2 regions of the Salinicoccus siamensis genome follow, and region 2 is predicted to be linked to the other one. Evidence: riboswitches for the same ligand, from Rfam matches in the RefSeq annotation. Region 2 holds a riboswitch; the other holds the start of a gene.
The links. A riboswitch is a leader RNA that binds a small molecule or an ion and turns the genes downstream of it on or off. The one in region 2 is predicted to bind lysine.
Positions count from the first base shown of each region.

Region 1: it holds a riboswitch for lysine, as region 2 does, so the genes downstream of both, ACZ5LF_RS05365 (aspartate kinase) here and ACZ5LF_RS09460 (Na+/H+ antiporter NhaC family protein) in region 2, are expected to answer to the same signal.

Region 1 is NZ_AP043765.1:1,037,308-1,040,736, forward strand. It holds gene ACZ5LF_RS05360 (ABC-F family ATP-binding cassette domain-containing protein) at 1-1,302, shown strand, start outside; lysine riboswitch at 1,383-1,559, shown strand; gene ACZ5LF_RS05365 (aspartate kinase) at 1,641-2,843, shown strand; gene ACZ5LF_RS05370 (aspartate-semialdehyde dehydrogenase) at 2,861-3,429, shown strand, end outside.
Region 2 is NZ_AP043765.1:1,850,116-1,853,544, forward strand. It holds gene ACZ5LF_RS09460 (Na+/H+ antiporter NhaC family protein) at 1-1,530, opposite strand, end outside; lysine riboswitch at 1,630-1,794, opposite strand; gene ACZ5LF_RS09465 (bifunctional metallophosphatase/5'-nucleotidase) at 1,842-3,158, opposite strand; gene ACZ5LF_RS09470 (sulfite exporter TauE/SafE family protein) at 3,169-3,429, opposite strand, start outside.

The DNA.
Region 1 (3,429 bases), 810 kb from region 2:
ATCTACATGAAACCGGACTTTTCTGATGAAGATGGCATACGTGCAGCCGAGCTTGAAGGCGAATATGGCGAGATGGGTGGATGGACAGCTGAAGCTGATGCTGAAAGCCTGCTCCATGGACTGGGTATAAAATCTGACTTGGTCGATAAGAATATGTCCGAGCTCGAAAATAATCAGAAAGTCAAGGTCCTGCTGGCCCAAAGCCTGTTCGGCGACCCGGATGTCCTACTTCTCGATGAGCCGACCAACGGCCTCGATATAGAAGCGATCCAGTGGCTTGAGGAGTTCCTCATCAATTTTGATAATACTGTTATCGTGGTTTCCCACGACCGTCGATTCCTTAATAATGTATGTACCCATATTGCGGACCTTGACTTTGGTAAGATTGAGCTTTATGTGGGCAACTATGATTTCTGGTACCAATCCAGTCAACTCGCCCAGCAAATGGCACAGGACCAGAATAAGAAAAAAGAAGAGAAAATCAAAGAATTGAAAGATTTCGTTGCACGTTTCAGTGCCAACGCCTCCAAGTCCAAGCAGGCGACAAGCCGTAAGAAGACCTTGGAAAAAATCGAATTGGATGACATCAAGCCATCGTCAAGAAAATATCCATTCGTCAAGTTTACACCAGAACGTGAAATCGGCAATGACCTCCTCTACATTAAAGGGCTTAGCCATAGCGTCGATGGCGTCAAGGTGTTGGATGACATCAATTTGACGCTCGACCCTTACGATAAGGCAGTTTTAATCGGTTCATCCGAAATTGCCCGCACTACTTTCCTCCGCATATTGGCTGGTGAAATCACACCTGATGAAGGAGAAGTTAGATGGGGCGTGACAACAAGTCAAAGCTATATGCCAAAAGACAATTCAGCTTATTTTGAAGGCGTGAATACAAACTTGGTGGATTGGTTGCGTCAATATGCACCTCCAGAGGAGCAGACAGAAACTTTCCTCCGTGGATTTTTAGGCCGTATGCTTTTCAGTGGTGAAGAAGCTAAGAAGAAAGCAAATGTCCTTTCAGGGGGAGAAAAAGTTCGTGCCATGCTCTCTAAGATGATGTTATCGAAAGCCAACGTGGTCCTTCTTGACGAGCCGACAAACCACTTGGATCTTGAAAGCATTACAGCTGTGAATGATGGGTTGAAAGATTTCAAAGGTTCTATTATATTCACTTCACACGACTTCGAATTCATTAACACCATCACCAATAAAGTGATTGACCTGCAGGATAAAGGTGCAATCGTCAAAGAATCAAGCTATGAGGAATACTTGAAAGATAAAGGTCTCATAAAATCTTAATTGAGAGATAATTTTAAAAAATACAAAAAACAGTTTACTTATATTGGCTGTCTATGTATAATCATATCTACAAATAAAATATGTTTGGATGAGGCGCATCAATCATGAGTAGCCACTTGTTGAAGTCTGCGAACTTTAAGCTGGTGAAAGGGTGCGATGCCGAAATAGTATACTGTTGCAGCAGTCTGCTATTGGATCCGGAGGTTAAGAGCTACGGGTCTGTCATTATTTTTTAATAATGGAGTGCATCACTTGTATATGGATAAGACAAGTCTGGCATTCTGCCAGGCTTGTTTTTTTATTATTTCTGGTGTGTGCTCCCAGTGACAGGAGGACATATGGACGCTAAAGTTTTGAAGTTCGGTGGTTCATCAGTTGGTGGTTTCGATAGGATCAGAAGTGTAGCAGAACAATTGCAGGAAAGGGTGCAATCTGGAGAAAAACTGATAGTGGTGGTAAGCGCCATGGGAAGGACGACCGATGAGTTGTTGACAAACATCAACACCCTCTCCTCTACTCCCAAAGAAGATCACGTCGCGCTTCTTTTGACGACGGGCGAACAGCAGACCATCTCCTACCTGTCGATCATCCTTGAAAATCTAGGGGTGCGCACTAAAGCGATGACTGGCTATCAGGCAGGGATAAAGACGTTTGGCGGCCATATGAAGAGCCGGATTGCGAGCATCGATCAGGAGGCCATAGAGTCTAGCCTGGCATTATATGATGTTGTTGTAATAGCAGGATTCCAAGGCATTAACGGCGATGGAGAAATAACAACGCTGGGACGCGGGGGCTCGGACACTACAGCTGTCGCCTTGGCTGCACGATGCAATATACCTTGTGAGATATATACGGATGTAGAGGGCCTCTATGCAACAGACCCCCGACTCTACAGTGCAGCAGGCAGAATCTATGAAATCAACTACGATGAGATGATGGAGATGAGTGCACTTGGTGCAGGCGTTCTTGAAACACGCTGCATAGAGATTGCCAAAAACCATTCCATCCCCCTCTATCTGGGGCAGACATCATCAGAAAAGAAAGGAACATGGGTTATGCAAGAGACAGAGATCATTGAACGTAAGGCAGTGACGGGCATCGCCCTAGACAGCAGCATGATGCATGTCACCCTTTACGAACCCGAACAGGACTCTACGCTTATATTCGATATGTTCAATCAATTTGATAGTCATGAAGTCAATATCGATATGATATCGCAAGTCATCAACAGTGGAGGCTTTCAACTTTCATTTACGGTAAAGGGGACTGATTCCCTCCAGCTTCATGAAATACTTGAGTTGATTGAAGAGATGCATGGGGAAATCGTGACGGAGGTCAGAACGGATCGGGCTAAAGTTTCAATCATTGGTTCAGGCATGCGGGATATGACAGGTGTTGCTTCCAAGGCATTTATCGCATTGCATCAATCGGGTATACCTTTTTATCAGACGACCACTTCGGAAATCAGCATTTCCTATGTGATCGACAAGAAGAACGAGACTCAGGCAGTCGAAGTGCTCGCCGAAAAATTCAACATATAATTTTGGAGGTTTTTTAGATGGTTAAGGTTGCAATTGTGGGGGCGACAGGCGTCGTTGGAGATAAGATGATTGAAATGTTCGAGAGGTATGAAATAGAACCGGAAGAACTCATGTTGTTCTCTTCTCCGCGTTCTGCAGGTAGACAAATCGAAGTCCATAATAAGTTGTACACAGTCCAAGCATTGACTGAGGAATCAGCGGATGAAAAATTTGATTATGTCATTATGAGTGCAGGAGGGACGACAAGTGAGCATTATGCGCCAGTGTTTGAAGAGAATGGCGCCATCATAATAGACAACTCCAGCCATTGGCGGATGTATGAGGACGTTGATCTTATAGTGCCGGAAATCAATTCGCCAAAACTGAAGCGCAGGATAATAGCAAACCCGAACTGTTCCACAATCCAGTCCGTGGTTGTGCTCGCCCCTTTGAAGGAAAAGTTCGGTTTAATCAGAGTCGACTACACTACCTATCAGGCAGTGTCCGGTTCCGGAAGTGGCGGATTGCGTGATTTGGAAGAAGGTGCAAAAGGTGCGTCTCCAACCACTTATCCCCACCCGATCCATGATAATGTCCTCCCCCATAT
Region 2 (3,429 bases):
TATCAACAGTACTGCAATGACTCCGAGTGATAGCAGTAGACTCGATGTGAATCCGAGCACCAGGTAACCCACTGTCGCAATCAATGCAGAACCGATTGCATATGGCAGCTGGGTGAGCACATGGACGATATGGTTGCATCCGGCACCGGTCGAGGACAGTATGGTCGAATCGGATATCGGTGAACAGTGGTCCCCGAACACGGCACCTGCCAGTACAGCCGCGATGCTCGGCAGCAACAGCTCTGTTTCATTCAGGGAGATCATGATCTCACCGGTAATCGGAATCAGTATTCCAAAAGAACCCCAGCTCGTACCGGTGGCCAATGCCATCAGGCATGCCACAATGAAGACAACCGCCAAAAGTACACTGGTCGGCATATTGGAACTCTCAACCATGCCACCAAGCAATTCCCCTGTACCGATTTGACCGATCAGATCCCCTATCATCCAAGCGAGTGTGAGGACCAGAATGGCTGGAAACATCGCCATGAAACCCGTTTTGATGCCCAGCCAAATTTCAGTTTTGCCGAAATGTTCGTCTTTTCTTGTGTACCTGAAATAATAGAACAGGCTGAGCACAAGCCCGACGATTCCCCCGAGGACGAGGGAGTGTGTCACCATAGTGTTCTCGAATATGCTGAAGACGTCAAATGATCCACCTGCGATCACCCCTGTTATGAACATGAATACGATGACTGTCGCAGCAAGACCCAATATCGGTACGATGAGCGCCTTGGCCGACCCTTTCTCATAGACCGGCAAGTCTTCATCCGTCTCACCCGGAACCTCACGTGTACTACCGAACAGCTCTCCATCCTGGATCGCACGGGTTTCATGCTTCCTCATCGCACCGATGTCGAACTTGACAAAGATGACGATGAACATCATCGCAATTGCCGTGATGACATAGAAATTCATCGGGATCATATAGATGAACGCTTCAAATGGCGTGACACTGACCATCCCGGCTGCAGCTATCAGGGGCGCCACAAGTCCCATTATGCCTGCCCCCCAACTGGAGATCGGTGACACAACAGAAACGGGAGAGGCTGTCGTGTCGATGAAATAGGCCAATTTCGCGCGTGAAACCTGATATCTATCAGTGAGCGGCTTGGCTACCTGACCCACGATCAATGCACTGAAATAATCATCGATGAAGACGATGATCCCAAGTAGCGCTGTAGCAAATGTCGCCCCTCTTCTGGATTTCACTTTCGTCAATGCCCAGGCCGTGAAGGCTTTCGCACCACCGGACATGTTCATGAAGGCAGTCATGATGCCAAGGAGGCTTAAGAATATAAGGATGAAAGCGTTCCACGTATTAATGCTGCCTCCGTCTATGAAGATAAGCAGAAAAGCGTCCCATATGACACCTAAAGTGCCGGTCACGTCAGCACCTGCCACGACAAGTGCCGATGTTATTATGCCTATCCCCAGACTGATGCCCACCTTACGCGTCAACAAGACCAGCAGTAATGTAAGTAACGGGGGAATCAGTGATATGTACTCCCAATTCAATATGCTCTGCATATTTTTAACCTCCAATTAAAAATGTGAATGTGATTTTACGATGATAAAGAAAAAGACGCCACAGCAGCATTACAGAATCAGCCACTGTGACGTCCCTCACAATTACGTAGCGCATCATCGTAATGATAGTACCTGGTCTATTGAACCGGATCCCAGAATACCCCCCTACCAGGCGGTTTCTTCGGCAACTTCCCCTTTCCCGGAACATCAAAGCATGTCTGCTCCTTTCCGGTACTATTGGTCGTTGCAACCTCTACTTTCGGTTATTAAGTTAATACATGACATTATAGCACATACACATCATATTACAACTACAGTTTATCGGCATACATCTTTACGATGTCCCTCAGGAATTCAGGCATCTTATAGACTTTATTGGAATAGCGGAACTGGGGGAATATCCTGCCGAACGTATACATATCCAATGTTCCAAGCTTGTAGGTCTTACGGTCCTGTATTACTTCACCGTTGATGTAGTATTCCCGTTCAGATTGTACGTATCCGATGTTATCCATGACGAAACAGCCGAATATATCCCCCCTGAAGCCAAGGCCACGTACTATTTCATCCTTGAATTCATTTTGGGCGGCCTGGTTGAACACTTCCTTCAGCTCACGCCCAGTCAATTCGATCTGTACAGCATTAATGGCATGGGGCAATACTTTATGCAGATCGTATTCGGTCAGATCACCGCCGGCAAACGATTTCGCAATCAACCCCGTATGCAGAAGACCGACATCACTATCTGTGAATATCCGCAGCATTTCGGCAAGTCTGGAGATGAATCTTCCTGTCGAATAGAGCCGCCTTTCTATAGGCGCCACATCATGCCTGACGACTGTCGACAACAGTTGGCGCCCCCTGTCATAATACTTATCTTCCGTTCCCGTCAGAAGGTCAGTGCTATACAGACGAGCCTGCTTATCCACCAATTTGCCTGCTTCAAAATCGAGCGTAACTTCTCCGACGTAATCACCGAACCGTCCGGCAGCCGCAAGCAGCGTATCGCCGACCCACTCCCCTTCCTCAAGGTGGTGATGGGTGTGGGAACTTAATATCACATCGATTTCAGGGAACATCATAGCAAGGGATTCATCATCGTAACGGCCAAGGTGACTCATCATGATGATGCAGTCGACTTCAGTGTTCATTTCCCGGATTGCATGGAGGATCCAGTCGAAGGCTTCGGACACTTCCCACCCGAGTGCCTTATAGAAGGGCGTGAATTCAACTGTAGCCGCGATGAAACCGAATTTTATCCCTTTAATTTCCTTGATGACGTAAGGTTTGAAGTAAGGGTGGGCACTGCCCACTTCCCGCAAATTGGCACAGATGACGTCGAAGGTAGCATCATCATATAGCGTCTTAAGTTCCTCTTTCTGCAAGGTGATGCCTTCGTTGTTGCCGATCGTCGCCACCTCGCAACCCGCTTCATTCAGCAGCTCGACATTTCCTTTGCCGAGTGTCGCTTCGGTATATGGATGGGCCCGATCGGTATGGTCCCCAAGATCGACGTAGACCATGTGATCTTTATATTGTTGTTTTTTGTTGATCAGAAAGTCACTGATCTTTTTATAGTTATATAAGTTGCTGTGTATATCATTAGTATGGAAAAGTTTCAATTCCATTGAATCACCTCTATAGGATGGTCTTTAGAATCATGTAGACACCAAGCAGCAGCAGCACTGTACGTAGGACGACAACCAGCGAGTCGGAGTTGAAGTGCCGATTCGCCATCACCCCGATCTTGGCACCGAGGAAGGCAGCAGGTACGATGAAGGCAGCATACCAGACATCGACGTTGCCCTGCAGTATATGGCCGAATGCGGCCGCACTTCCAGAGAAGAACACCATCATCATGCTGGTCCCGATTGCGATTGTTGCCGGCATACGGAAAAC